2 regions of the Thermus hydrothermalis genome follow, and region 2 is predicted to be linked to the other one. Evidence: riboswitches for the same ligand, from Rfam matches in the RefSeq annotation. Region 2 holds a riboswitch; the other holds the start of a gene.
What was found. Region 2 has a riboswitch for thiamine pyrophosphate ahead of L0C60_RS01805 (thiamine ABC transporter substrate-binding protein). Riboswitches for the same ligand answer to the same signal wherever they lie in the genome.
Positions count from the first base shown of each region.

Region 1: linked by a shared signal. The riboswitch ahead of thiE (thiamine phosphate synthase) and the one ahead of L0C60_RS01805 (thiamine ABC transporter substrate-binding protein) in region 2 are both predicted to bind thiamine pyrophosphate.

Region 1 is NZ_JAKTNT010000006.1:71,680-78,684, reverse strand. It holds gene L0C60_RS05410 (phosphoadenylyl-sulfate reductase) at 1-518, opposite strand, end outside; gene L0C60_RS05405 (precorrin-2 dehydrogenase/sirohydrochlorin ferrochelatase family protein) at 506-1,150, opposite strand; gene L0C60_RS05400 (uroporphyrinogen-III synthase) at 1,147-1,908, opposite strand; gene L0C60_RS05395 (nitrite/sulfite reductase) at 1,927-3,657, opposite strand; TPP riboswitch at 3,790-3,899, shown strand; gene thiE (thiamine phosphate synthase) at 3,969-4,589, shown strand; gene thiS (sulfur carrier protein ThiS) at 4,576-4,770, shown strand; gene L0C60_RS05380 (thiazole synthase) at 4,790-5,572, shown strand; gene L0C60_RS05375 (NAD(P)/FAD-dependent oxidoreductase) at 5,569-6,498, shown strand; gene thiC (phosphomethylpyrimidine synthase ThiC) at 6,495-7,005, shown strand, end outside.
Region 2 is NZ_JAKTNT010000002.1:106,520-113,524, forward strand. It holds gene L0C60_RS01785 (NAD(P)H-hydrate dehydratase) at 1-78, opposite strand, end outside; gene L0C60_RS01790 (SIR2 family NAD-dependent protein deacylase) at 113-850, shown strand; gene L0C60_RS01795 (hypothetical protein) at 837-1,355, shown strand; gene L0C60_RS01800 (ABC transporter permease) at 1,352-2,836, opposite strand; gene L0C60_RS01805 (thiamine ABC transporter substrate-binding protein) at 2,840-3,874, opposite strand; TPP riboswitch at 3,894-3,987, opposite strand; gene L0C60_RS01810 (alpha/beta fold hydrolase) at 3,993-4,841, opposite strand; gene L0C60_RS01815 (hypothetical protein) at 4,811-5,050, opposite strand; gene L0C60_RS01820 (fuculose-1-phosphate aldolase) at 5,047-5,625, opposite strand; gene rpoC (DNA-directed RNA polymerase subunit beta') at 5,683-7,005, opposite strand, start outside.

The sequences.
Region 1 (7,005 bases), on a different contig from region 2:
GGCAGGTCCTGCACCGCCAGGTAGGCGAAGACCTCCTTGAGCGTCCAGTCGTAGAGGGGGCTCACCTTCCTAAGCCGGTGGCCCGTAGGGAGCACCGCTTCTTCCAAAGGTTGGAGATTGGCCCGGGTGGGGGACTGCTCCCGCCTAAGCCCCGTGAACCAGGTGTCGTACCCTTCCAGGGCTTGGAAGAGCGGCTCCACCTTGCGGATCTGGCAGCAGCGGTGGGGGTCGCTCTCGTAAAGCCGCCCAAAGCGGGCTTCTTGTTCCTCTCGGGAGAGGGCGGGGGTCAGGTTTACGAGGCGAAAGCCGAGAAGCTTTTGCATCTCGTCCCGGTAGGCGTAGACCTCGGGGAAGTGGTAGCCGGTGTCCAGGAAGAGGACGGGGATGTCGGGCTTGGCTTCCAGGAGGAGGTGGAGCACCACCACGTCCTCCGCTTGGAAGCTGCAGGTGAAGCAAGGGTTTTGGCTATGGGCCAAAGCTTCTTGAACCAAGCTCTTGGCAGCCCTTACCTTGTCCATACTTCCTCCAGGGTTTCCTCTGCTTTGGCTTTGGCCTTGGCCAGGCCGTCCTTGGGGTCCAGGTCCAGTTCCTCCAGGGCCTGGTCCACGATGCGGTACCAAAGCCGCTTCCTTTCCTCAAAGCTCGGGATCTGGGCGATTTTAGGCCTTAGGGTGCGGAGAAAGGCCACAAGTTCCCCATAGGTTTCGGGGAAAAGCTGGGCAAGGCGCTCTTTAAGGCGCACCGCTAGGGCCGGGGCTGCGCCGGAGGTGGAAAGGGCCACGAGGAAATCTCCCCGGCGGAGGACGGCGGGGAGGATGGCGCTGGCGTGTTCTGGATCGTCCACCGCCACCAGGAAGATGCGCCTTTCCTCCGCTTCCCGGCGCACCCGGGGATGGATGGCCTTGTCCTTGGGGTGGCTTACGACCAGGAAGTAGCCCTCGAGGTCCCCCTCCCGGTAGCCCCGCCGGAGCCAGCGGATCCTCCCTTCCCTTTCCAAAGCGGCGAGGCCCCAGGCGTCCTCCTCGGCCAGGACCGTGACCCGGGCCCCGGCCTGGAGGAGGGCGTGGAGCTTGGCCTCGGTCTCGGGACCCCCGGCGATGAGAAGGACAGGGCGGTCCTTGAGGTCTAGCATCAGGGGGAAGTAGGTCATACCGCCTCCTGGAAAAGGGCTTTCTTGAAGCCCTGGAGCATGCTCCCTAAGCGCTCGGTTTCGTCCACGTAGAAGGGCTTTACCCCCCATTCCCTCAGGGCATCCCCCGTGACCCGGCCCACGGCCACCGCCTTCACCTGGGCGTTCAGGGCTTCCCGGAGCGCTTCGGGGTTCTCCGCGCCCTCAAAGAGGAACTCCACCTGGATGGCGGCCACGAAGGCCACGGCGTCCACGGCCCTTTCCCGGATGGCCTCCTCCAGGGCCCGGATGCCCTCAGGGTTAGGCAGGTGGCGGTAGGGCAGGAGGGGGAGGACCTGGTACCCCCTTTCCTCCAGGGCAGCCTCTAGGAGGGGTAAGGGTTTGCCGTAAAGCTGCAGCGCTGCCCTGCCTGGGCCTTGGGGGATTAGGGGGATGAGGCTTGGGCTCGTGCCGTCCCCCGTGGCGTGGGGGGGGAGGCCTTCCTCCCGCAGGATGCGGGCCGCCTTGGCGCCCCGGGCCAGGCGGTGGGCTTGGGCCAAGGGGTCTTTGAGGTCCAGGCCCAGGGCTTTGCCCGCTTCCAGGAGGTCCCGGACCCCAACCCCGGTGGTGGCGAGGAAAAGGTCCACCCCTCGGGAAAGCTCCCGGAGGCGGTCCTGGTACTCGGGTACGGGTACCTTCTCCGTGGTCTGGGCAGGGAGGAGCAGGGGGGTGAAGCCTAGCTTTTCCGCCAGGGCCTTGAACTCCTCCCTCCGCCTTAGGCCAGCGTAGGCGATGCGCATGGTGGCCTCCTATGCCGTCTACACGGCGCATTCCCCGCGCCCAAGCTGCACGCTGAAAGCTTCCCCTTCCGCCCCCAGGTCTTGGTAGAACTCTGGAGCCTCCTCGTAGGGAGGGATGTCTTGGAATTGCTCCAGTAGAGCCTTGAAGGAGGCTCCTCCCACCCGGTCCAGATAGGCTTGGAAGCTCTCCCCGTTTTGCCGTTCCTCCAGGTAGCGTCGGAGCACCGCTTCCACCGCCTCGGGGACCCGGCGGGCGGGAATGCGGCCCACCACCTGGCCGAAGCGGGCCTCCCCTTCCCGGGTCCGCCCGCCCAGGAGGAGGACGTAGTGGGGCACCTCCCGCTCCCCTACCTTGCGGCTAGAGCCGTAGAAGCCGATGTCGGCGATGTGGTGCTGGCCGCAGGAGTTGGGGCAGCCGGAGATCTTGACGCTTATGGCCTTCACCCCTGGGTCCTGGGCCAAGGGGAGAGCCTGGAGCTTCTCCCCCAGGGCCTGGGCCAGGCCCCGGGAGCGGGTGATGGCCAGGTTGCAGGTGTCGGCCCCGGGGCAACGGGTGATGTCCAGGAGGGTGTGGGCCTCGCCGTGGGCGAGCCCCGCTTCCAAAAGGGCCTCGTAGAGCCCGCCCAAGGCCTCCTCGGGCACAAAACGCAGGAGGAGGTTTTGGCTGATGGCGCTCCGGACCTCCCCGGCGTAGGTCTCGGCGATCTCCGCCAGGGCCCTTAGGCCTTCAGGGGTGATGTCCCCTAAGGGGAGGCGGACGGTGACGGTGTAAAAGCCCTCCTGCTTTTGCTTGAAAAGGTTGGTCCGCCGCCAGGCGTCAAAGCCGGGGGCGAAGGAGAAGGGTTTCCTGGGGGGAGAGGGCAGGCGGGGGGGTGGGGCGTCTTCGGGTGGGGCCCAGGCCTCGAGGTCGGCCCCGCTCGCCGTGAGCTTTACCAGGCGCCTTTCCTCCCGCACCGCCTCCCGGAAGGCGGCGATGCCCCACTTCTTCACCAGGAACTTGAGCCGGGCCTGGGTCAGGACCTTGCGGTTCCCGTAGCGGTCAAAGAGGCGGATGATGGCGAGCATGGTGGGGAGGAGGTCCTCCTCGGGGGTGAAGGCTTCCAGGAGTTCGGCGCTCATGGGAGCAGCGCCTAACCCCCCGCCCACGTAGATGCGGAAGCCCCGTTTGCCCCCCTCCACCGCCGCCACCACCCCGATGTCGTGGATGGGGGTGCGGGCGTGGTCCGTGGCGCACCCTTCAAAGGCCACTTTGAACTTCCGGGGCAGGTTCTGCCCCACGGGGTGGCGGAGGAAGTAGCGGTAGGCCCTTTCCGCATAAGGGGTGACGTCAAAGGGCTCCTCGGGGGAGACCCCAGCGTAGGGACAGCAGGTGATGGCCCGGATGGAGTGGCCGCAGGCCTCGCGGGTGGTGAGCCCCACGGCGTTCACCGCCCGGAGGACCTTGGGCACGTCCCGGCGGTGCACGTGGTGGAGCTGCACCGCCTGGCGGGTGGTCACGTGGGCCAGGCGGTTTTCCGTATAGCGTTCGGCCACCTCCGCCAGAACCCGGAGGCCTTCCGGGGTGATGCGGCCCACAGGGAGCTTGATGCGGATCATGTGGTGCTCCGGCCGCCCTCGGATCCCGTAGATCCCGTTCTTGAGCCGGTAGACCCGGAAGTCCTCGGGGTCTTCCTCCCCGGCCTCGAGGCGGGCGATCATCGCCTCCAGGTACCGGATTTCCGCTTCCACCACCTCGGAAAGCCCTGCCATCTTCGCCTCCTCGTCCCCTCCCGGAGGGAGGGTTGCCCGGCATGGTATACCATTGAGCCCATGAATGTCAAGGGTATAAGGCCCTTTGTGCCCCCCCTTCCATTCCCTGGGACTCCTCGTGGTAAAGTAACCCTTGCAGGCTAGGGGTGCCCCAATGGAGGGGCTGAGAGCTGGGTCCTTCCCAGCAACCCTTGGAACCTGATCCGGGTAATGCCGGCGGAGGGAAGCCTATGCGGAAGATCCCCAATCCCCAAAACCCAACACCCCTTGGGCCGCGTGGGCCTTTTCCGCTGGCCTAAGGGGGTGAAAGGTTGCTCGGCAGGCTCTACCTGGTGGTGACCCCACGGCCTTCCTGGACGTGGGAGGAGGTCCTTTCCCGCACCGAGCGGGCCCTGGCGGGCGGGGTGGAGGTTTTGCAGCTCAGGGCCAAGGACTGGGAGGCGAGGCCCATTCTGGAGCTAGGGGAAAAGATGCTGGCCTTGGCCCGGCGCTACGGGGTCCCCTTCTTCCTCAACGATCGCCCGGACCTTGCTGCCCTCCTGGGGGCGGATGGGGTGCACCTGGGCCAGGGGGACCTCACGCCCAGGGAGGCCAGGCGCTTCTTTCAGGGCCTGGTGGGCCGCTCCACCCACGCTCCCGAGCAGGCCCTAAAGGCCCTGGAGGAGGGGGCAGACTACCTGTCCGTGGGGCCGGTGTGGGAAACCCCTACCAAGCCCGGGCGTAAGGCGGCGGGGCTTGGCTACGTCCGCTTTGCCGCGGAGAACCTCGGAGAGAAGCCCTGGTTCGCCATCGGGGGCATTGACCTGAAGAACCTGCCGGAGGTCCTCGAGGCGGGGGCCCGGCGGGTGGTGGTGGTGCGCGCCATCCTGGATGCGGAGGACCCCGAGCGGGCGGCCCGGGCCTTCAGGGAGAGGCTTTATGGTGTGGCTTAACGGCGAGCCCAAGCCCTTGGAGGGGAAGACCCTAAAGGAGGTGTTGGAAGCCTTGGGGGTGGAGCCGGAACGGGTGGCCGTCCTCCTCAACGGGGAGGCTTACCCCGGCAAGGAGCTTCCGCCCCGTGTCCTCCAGGAGGGGGACGAGGTGGAGGTGGTGGCCCTGGTGCAAGGGGGGTAAAGGGGGTAAAGGAGGAGGGATGGACGCTTGGCAGGTGGGACCCATAACGCTCACGAGCCGCCTCATCCTGGGCTCGGGGAAGTTTCGCGACTTCGGGGTGATGCGGGAGGCCCTAAAGGCGGCGAGGGCGGAGGTGGTGACGGTTTCCGTGCGCCGGGTGGAGGTGGGGGCCCCGGGACACGTGGGGCTTTTGGAGGCTTTAGAGGGGGTGCGCCTCCTCCCCAACACCGCCGGGGCACGCACGGCGGAGGAGGCGGTGCGGCTGGCCCGGCTCGGCCGCCTCCTCACGGGGGAGAACTGGGTGAAGCTGGAGGTCATCCCCGACCCCGCCTACCTCCTCCCCGACCCCGTGGAGACGCTGAAGGCGGCGGAGATCCTCCTCCAGGAGGGCTTCTTTGTCCTGCCCTACATGGGGCCGGACCTGGTCCTGGCCAAAAAGCTCGCCGCTTTGGGCACGGCCACGGTGATGCCCTTGGCCGCGCCCATCGGCTCGGGATGGGGGGTAAAGACGCGGGCCCTTTTGGAGCTCTTCGCCCGGGAGCGCCCAAGCCTCCCGCCCGTGGTGGTGGATGCGGGGCTTGGGCTTCCCTCCCATGCGGCGGAGGTCATGGAACTGGGGCTGGACGCCGTTTTGGTGAACACCGCCATCGCCGAGGCCCAGGACCCGCCCGCCATGGCCGAGGCCTTCCGCCTGGCGGTGGAGGCGGGCAGGAAGGCCTACCGGGCGGGGCCCATGCGGCCTAGGGAGGGGGCGAGCCCCTCAAGCCCCACGGAAGGGGTGCCCTTGGGGAGGCCGGGGTGAGGGCCGAGGTGGCGGTGGTGGGGGCGGGCATCATCGGAACCCTCGCCGCCTATGAGCTTGCCAAGCGGGGCCTCGAGGTCCTCCTCCTGGATGCGGAGAAGCCCGGGGCCGCCACCCTGGCGAGCGCCGGGATGCTCGCCCCTTACCCCGAGGGCCTTTCGGGGGAGCTCTTGGAGGCGGGGCTTTTCGCCCTGGAGTATTACCGGGACCTCTTGGCGGAGCTTGGGGAGAAGGGCTTTGCCGTAGAAGCGGGCTTTTCCGGCACCTACGTGGCCGCCTTGAGCCCAGGGGAGAAGGAGGCCTGGGAGGCAGAAGGCCCCCCGCCCTACCCGGTGCGGGGAGCTTTGGGGGCCAGGGCTTTCCCCGGGGGGTATGTCCACCCACGGGCCCTTAGGGAGGCCCTTTTGGCCTCGCTTCGGGGCATGGGGGTGCCCTACCTGAAGGCCGAGGCCCAGGGGGTGCGGGAGGGGCGGGTGGTCCTTCCCGAAGGGGAGGTGCGGGCCCGGCGCATCCTCCTCGCCGTGGGGGCCTGGGGGGAGCGGTTTGGCCTCGGGGTGCGCCCCCTCAGGGGGGAGGCCCTCCTCCTCCAGGGACCTCCTCCCCCCGGCCCGCTCTTCGCCGGGGAAGGGTACCTCCTGCCCCGGGAGGGTGGGGTCTACGTGGGGGCCACGGGCCGGGAGGGGTGGGGGGCAGGGGTGGACCTCTTCGGGCTTCGGTGGCTTGCGGACTACGCCCACGAGCGCTTTCCCCTCCTGGAGGGGGCCCGCTTCCGGGAGGCGGTTTGGGGGTATAGGCCCATGGGGGAGGTCTTCGTGGGGGAGGTGGGGGAGGGGGTCTACGCGGCCACGGGGCATGGCCGCAACGGGGTCCTCCTCGCCCCTTGGACGGCGAGGCGGCTTTTGAAGCTCATGGAGGTGGAAGGATGACGCAGTTGGAGGCGGCAAGGAAAGGGATCGTCACCGAGGAGATGGCTTACGTGGCGGAGCAGGAGGGGGTTTCCCCCGAGTTCGTGCGGGAAGGGGTGGCGGCGGGAAGGATCGTGATTCCGAGGAACCCCAACCACCGCACCCTGAGGGACTTCAAGGGGATCGGGGAGGGGCTTTCCGTGAAGGTGAACGCCAACCTGGGCACCTCCTACGATTACGTGGACGTGGAGGAGGAGGTGGAGAAGGCCCGGGTGGCCATCCGTTACGGGGCGGACACCGTCATGGATCTCTCCACCGGGGGGGACTTGAAGGAGATAAGGCGGCGCATCCTCGAGGTGGCCACCGTTCCCCTGGGCACCGTGCCCATCTACGAGGCGGAGTTCCGGGCCGCCAAGCGCAAGAACTTCTTTGACATGTCCCCCGATGAGCTCTTTGAGGTCATTGAGGAGCACGGGAAGGAGGGGGTGGACTACATCACGGTGCACGTGGGCGTCACCCTAAAGAACC
Region 2 (7,005 bases):
GAGGAGGAGGGTGGGGTAGCCCATCTCCGCCGCTTTCCCGTCCGCTTCCCGCATGGCCTCGGGGGTGAAAAGCCGCATCCCCTTTAGCCTACCGCGCTAGGATGGGGTGGGGATGGAAAGGCTTTCCGAGGCAAGGAAGCGGCTTTCCGAGGCCAAGCGGGTGGCGGTCCTCACGGGGGCGGGCATCTCCAAGCCCTCGGGCATCCCCACCTTTCGGGACGCCGAGGGGCTTTGGCGGAACTTCAACCCCCTGGAGTACGCCATCCCCGAGGCCTACGCCCGGGACCCGGAGAGGGTCTGGGCTTGGTACGCCTGGCGCATCGCCAAGGTGCGGGAGGCCAAGCCCAACCCCGCCCACCACGCCCTGGTGGAGCTGGAGCGGAGGGTGCTCGCCCGGGGGGGGAGCTTCCTCCTGGTGACCCAGAACGTGGACGGCCTCCACGCCCTGGCGGGGAGCCAGAACCTGGTGGAGCTTCACGGCAACATCCTCAGGGCCCGGTGCGAGGCGTGTGGAAAGCGTTTTCCCCTCCCCGAGGCCTTCACGCCCCCGCCCTTTTGCCCGGCCTGCGGCCACCGGGCCCGGCCCGATGTGGTCTGGTTTGGGGAGTTCTTGCCCGAGGGGGCTTGGGAAAGGGCGGAAAGGGCCTTTGCCGAGGCGGACGTGGCCCTGGTGGTGGGCACCAGCGCCGAGGTGGAGCCCGCCGCCTCCTTGGGGCGCATCGCCTTCGCCGCCGGGGCCTACCTGGTGGAGGTGAACCCCGAGCCCACCCCCCTCACCCCCTTGGCCCACCTCTCCTTGCGCCAGGGGGCGGTGGAGGGGCTTGGGGCCTTGGTCTATGGGGAAGGCTAGCCTGCGCCTCCTCGCCGACCTCTGCACCCTGGGCCGGGGTGGGGTGGTCCTCCTCCTCTTGGGAAGGGTGGGGGAGGGGCCGGAGGCCTTGGAGGGGGTGGTGTACCTCCTCCTTCTGGGCTGGACCCTGGACGTTCTGGACGGGGTTTTGGCCCGGGCCTCGAGGCGGCCTTCCCCCCTTGCCCTCTGGGACTACCCCCTGGACGCCGGCCTCGCCTGGGCGGGCTTCGCCTACCTGGTGGGGGCGGGCCTGGTGCCCGTGGGCCTGGGCCTTTCCTGGATGGTCCTGGCCCTCACCCTTCTCCTCCGTTACCCCCACAAGAGCCTCTCCATGCTCCTCCAGGTGCCCGCCACCTTCGCCCCCTTTTACTTCGCCGCCTCCCTCGCCCCCGAGGCCTTCCGCATGGCCTTGCTCTGGGGCCTTTTGGCCCTCCTTCTGGACGGGCGGCGCTTCCTTGGGGTGGTGCGGGAGTTCCTGGAGGGGTTCGGCGCTAGGGCCGCCTAGCCCACCCTGCCCCGCCCCCGGTCCAGGAGGTAGAAGAGAAGCCCGGAGAGGAGGGCGAGGAGGGCCGCCATGGCCAGGGCCTCCCGGAAAGGCCCTTCCCCAGGCCGGCCCAGGCGCTCGTAGATGGCGAGGGTAAGGGTGGTCCACTCGGGCCGCCAAAGCACCAGGCTCGCCCCGAACTCCCCCAGGATGGCGGCGAGGGCCAGGGCTACCCCGGAGGCCAGGGCGGGGCGGAGGAGGGGAAGCTCCACCCTTAGAAAGGCGCGGAAGGGGGTGGCCCCTAGCGTCCTCGCCGCCTCCAGAAGGCTTGGGGGGAGGCTTCGTAGGGCAGGGAGGAGGGCCCGGGCCAGGAGGGGGTAGGCGAGGAGGGCGTAAGCGGTGAGGAGGAGGGCCAAAGAGCCCCGAAGGCCCGGGTAGGCCACCAGGTAGCCAAGCCCCACCGCCACCGGGCTCACCATGAGGGGAAGGAGGCCCAGGAGGTCCCAAAACCCGCTCCGCCTCGCCGCCACCCCGTAGGCCACCCCTAGGGGCAAGGCCAGGAGGAGGGCGAGGAGGCTAAAGCGCAGGGTGTTCTCCAGGGCCAGGGAAAGGGGGGTGAAGTCCTCCGAGGCCCAGGCGGCACGGAGGGCCAGGGGGCTTGCCTGGAGGAAAAGGGCGAGAAGGGGGGCGTAGAGGAGGAGGAAGAAGGCCCCAAGCCCCACGGGATAAGCCCAGGAGGCGGTGGGGAGGAGGGGGCCTGGGGCGAGGGGGTAGGCCCGCAGGCGCAGGTAGAGGAAGACCGCCAGGGCCAGGGTGAAAAGCTGCCAGGCCATGAGGGCGGCCGCCTCGGGGAAGGCCAGGCGGTGGGCCAGGAGGGTGTAGACCTCCACCTCGAGGGTGGCGTGCCGAGGCCCCCCCAGGAGGAGGGGCACCCCGAAGGCGGAGAAGGTGTAGAGGAAGACGAGGAGCCCCGCTCCCCCCAGGGCGGGGAGGAGGAGGGGAAGCCCCACCCTTAGGAAGGCGCGAAAAGGAGTGGCCCCCAACGTCCTCGCCGCCGCCAGGGGCCCCTCGAGGCCCAAGGCCACCGGCAGCAAGACCCTTAGGGCAAGCCCCAGGTTGTAGAAGACCGCCGCCAGGAGGAGGAGGGCGAAGGTGCCGTAGAGGTCCACCCCCAAGACCCCCCGGGGGCCTAGGAGGGCCAAAAACCCCAGGGCCACCACCGGGGTGGGGAGGACGAAGGGGAGGGTGGAAAGGGAAAGGAAAAAGGCCCTTAGGGGAAAGCGCCGCCGGAAAAGGAAGGCCAAGGGGAGGGCGAGGGTGAGGGTGAGGAGGGCCGAGGCCAGGCCGTACCCCAGGCTAAACCGGTAGCGTTCCCAGTAATAGGGGTTGGTCCAGGCGCTCCAAAACCCCTCCCCCAGGCCCAGAAGGAGGACCCGGAAGAGGGGGTAGAGGAGGGCGAAGCCCAGGAAAAGGAGGACCACCCCCCCGGGGAGCCGCGCCATCCCTTAGCGCCGCCCCCGGCGCACCGCCTCCGGGCTTTGCCCCTGGAGGACCACCTTGGTCCACTCCTCAATCCAGCGCTCCCGGTTCTCCGCCATGCGCTTGGGATCTAACCGGACGCTGCCTACAGGTTCCGGGGCGAAGCGGAAGACCTCGGGGAGCCTGGCGTCCCGCCGGGCGGGGTACATCCACATCTCCGTGGGGATGTTCTCCTGTACGGGGCGGGAGAGGAGCCAGTCCACAAGCTTTTTGGCCCCCTCCAGGTTCCTGGTGCCCTTCAGGATGCCCACGAACTCCACCTGGAAGAAGGCGAGCTCGGGGAAGAGGTTCCCCGTGGGGGGCTCTTGGTACTTGCCCTCGGAGTAATAGACCTCGGCGGCGGGGCTTGTGGTGTAGGAGACCACGATGGGCCTGTCCCCCTTGTACAGGGTGAAGTGGGTGTAGTAGGCCTCGCTCCAGCCCTTGGCCACCCGCACCCCGCCGTCCCTAAGCCTGGCCCAGAAGTCCAGGTAGCCGTCCTCGCCGAAGCGGGCCACGGTGGCCATGAGGAAGGCCAGGCCCGGGGAGCTGGTGGCGGGGTTCTGCACGGCGAGGAGCCGGGCGTACTCGGGCCTTGCCAGGTCCTCGGGCCCCTTGGGCAGGGGCCTATTCTGGAAGTAGGCCTTGTCGTAGTTCAGGCTCACCCAGCCGTAGTCCACGGGGAGGGCCCGGAAGGTGGGGTCCAGGAGCAGGGTGGCCTTGAGGTTCCTAATCTCCGGGCTCCGGTAGGGGAGGAGGATGTCCGCCTCGAGGGCCCGGGAAAGAAACGTGTTGTCAAAGCCGTAGAGCACGTCGGCGATGGGGGCGTTCTTGGTGAGGATGGCCCGGTTCAGGGTCTCCCCGGCATCCCCCGCCTTGAGGATGCGAAGCTTGAGGCCCGTTTCCCGCTCAAACTGGGCGACGAGGCCCTTGTCCAGGGAGAAGCTTTGGTGGGTGAGGAGCGTGACCTCTTGGGCCAGGCCGAAGGCCAAAAGCAGAAGGAGCGCCAAGGCTTTCCGCATAAAACCCCTCCTTGTCACCGGGAGGGGCCCGTCACCTTCCCTACGCCGGCATTACCCGGATCAGGTTCCAAGGGTATTTCTCAGCCCCTTTTGGGGCACCCCCGGTGACGCCCTTAGTCTACCACCCTTGGGGGGCGAGGACCTGGGCGAGGGCGGCGCGGAAGGCCTCGCCGAAGGCCTCGGGGGCGTCTATCCAGGGGTAGTGCCCGGCTCCCGGCACCACGCGGATGGGCGCCCTAAGGCGCTCCGCCACCTCCTCGGCGTAGGGGTAGCTGGTGCCGTCCCGCTCCCCCACCACCACCGCCAGGGCTTTGGAGGAGGGGGTGAGGTAGGGGGTGTAGTCCAGGCGCCAAAGCCCGTTCCGCAGGAAGGCCAGGGCGGGGGTGTCGGGCCCGAGGATCCCCGAGCCCTCCGCCAGCCACTCGTACTCCATGCGCCCCCTGGGGCTTGGGAACATGAGCCGGTCAAAGAGGAGCTTGGGCTCGGCCTTTTCCAGGGCGGCCTTGAGGTTTTCCTCGGGGTCTTCCCCTGGGGTGAGGCCCGCCGCCTCCGCCAGGCGGGCGGCAAGCCAAGGGAAGCTCACCCAAGGCCCAAGGAGCAGGGCGCCTTCCGCCTCGGGGTAGCGGCGGAGGACCTCCAGGGCCACCACCGCCCCGAAGCCGTGGGCCAGGAGGCCGAACCGCTCAATCCCCAAAGCCTCGGCCAGGGCCAGGGTGTCCTCCACCAAGGCGTCAACGGTGAAGAGCCTGGGGTCTTGGGGAAGCTCCAGGCTCCGCCCCGAGCCCCGCTGGTCAAAGTAGACCACGCGGAAGCCTTCCAGGTAGTCCTGGAGCCCTTCCCGGAGGACGTAGGCGTTGCCCCCGGGGCCCCCGTGGAGGACCAAGAGGGCGGGGGCGTGCTCGTCCCCCACGTCCTCCACGTAAAGCTCCGCCTCCCCTACGGGGATGTAGCCGATTTCTTCCCGCATCCCCTATAGACTACCCCATCCTCCAGGGTAAAGGCCCAGACCCGAGCCCCCGGGAGGCCTTCCGCCAGGGCCTGGGCCTCCTCCGAGGCCCCGAAGACCTCCAGGAGAAAGACCCCTTCCCCCGCCAGGAGCCAGTAAGGGTGGGGAAGCTTCTGGGCCAGGGCCTCCAGGGCCTTCCGGTCCTTGGCCTCCACGAAAAGCACCCTCATCCCTTCCCCCAAAGCCGATGGTAAAGGAGGACCTCGGCGCTTTCCTCCAGGGTGGTGAGGAGGCTATAGGCCTCTAGAAGGGCCTCTTCCGGCTTCTCCTTGGTTCCCTTGGCGAAGGCCCCGTGCCCCTTGAGGAGGCAGACGGGGTGGTCCCGCAGGGCCTCGGCCACCGCTAGGGCCGCCTCTTCCGTGGCGGAGGTGGTCTTGGGGGAGAGGACGGGGACCTCCTTGAGGTAGATCTGGCCCTCGAGGTCCAGGGGCACAAGTCTTTCCAAGCTTAAGGAAAGGGCCACCGCCACCCGAGGGTGGGCGTGGGCCAGGGCCACGGCGTCCGTGCGCCGGTAGACCTCGCGGTGGATGATGCTCTCCACGCTGGCGCCCGGGGGAAAGGGGCCCTCCAGGGGCACCTCCACGAGGTCCTCCGGGGTAAGCCGCGCCTTCTGCACCCCGCTTTTGGTGATGAGGAAGCCCTCCTTGGTGCGGGCGGAAAAGTTGCCGGCGGTGGCGGAGATGAGGCGCTGGGCGAAGAGGTCTTCCCCCACTTGGCGGAAGGCGGTGTAGAGCCTAGCCAGCATGGCCCCATTATGCGGGAAAAGGCGGCGGGAAAGCCCCGCCGCCCCATAAGCCCGTCCTTAAGCCTGCTTGCCCGGCTGCTCCCGGCGGGGGATGCGGCGGGCAGGGGCCTCCTTGGTGGCCTCCACCGCTTCTTTGCGGGCCTCCTCCAGGGCCTTCAGCGTCTTTTGGTCCACCACCTGGGTGAAGCGCACGAAGTCCGAACCGGTGCCGGCGGGGATCAGGCGGCCCAGGATGACGTTTTCCTTGAGGCCGATGAGCTCGTCCTTCTTCCCGGCGATGGCCGCCTCGGTGAGGACGTGGGTGGTGTTCTGGAAGCTGGCGGCGGAAAGCCAGCTCTTGGTGGAGAGGGCGCTCTTGGTCACCCCCATGAGGAGGGGCTTCCAGGCCACCGGGGTCTTGCCCTCGGCGATGAGCCTTTCGTTCAGGGCCTCCACGTCCCACTTCTCCAGGACCTGGCCTTCCAGGAGGCGGCTATCCCCGGGGTCGGTCACCTCCACGTACTTGAGCATCTGCCGCACCACGATCTCAATGTGCTTGTCGTGGAGCTTCACGCCCTGGGCCCGGTAGACCTTCTGGATCTCGTCCACCAGGTAGCGCTCCACCGCCTCGGGACCCTTGGCCTCGAGGAGCTGGTGGGGGTCAATGGCCCCGCGGGTGAGGGGCTGGCCCGCCTCCACGTAGTCCCCGTCCTTCACCACCAAGCGGGCGTCCTTGGGGAGCTTGTACTCCTTGGCGAAGCCTTCGGACTCCACGAAGACGGAGAGCTTGTCCTCGGTTTCCTCAATGCGCACCACCCCGTCAATCTCGGAGATGACCGCCTTGGCCTTGGGCCTGCGGGCCTCAAAGAGCTCAATGACCCGGGGCAGACCCTGGGTGATGTCCGTGCCCGTGGCCACGCCGCCCGTGTGGAAGGTGCGCATGGTGAGCTGGGTGCCGGGCTCCCCGATGGACTCCGCCGCCACCACGCCCACCGCCTCGCCGATGGACACGGGCCGGGCCATGGAGAGGTCGTAGCCGTAGCACTTCTGGCAGACCCCGTAGCGGGTCTGGCAGGTGAGGGGGCTCCGCACCGGCACCTCCTTGATCTCCCCGGCTTCCGCCCCCTTGATGAGGAGGTTCACGTCCTCCATGGAGAGGTAACGCCCCTCTTCCAGCCGTACCCCCTGCACCTCCACCTCCCGGGCCAGGACCCGGCCATAAAGCCCCGCCTCAATGTCCGAGCGCTTCCTCAGGCGCAGGGAGCGGGTCACCTCGTCGGGCTGGAAGAGGGGGACGGAGATGTAGTTGGTGGTGCCGCAGTCCGCCTCCCGCACCACGATTTCGTGGGCCACGTCCACCAGCTTGCGGGTGAGGTACCCGGAGTCGGCGGTCCTAAGGGC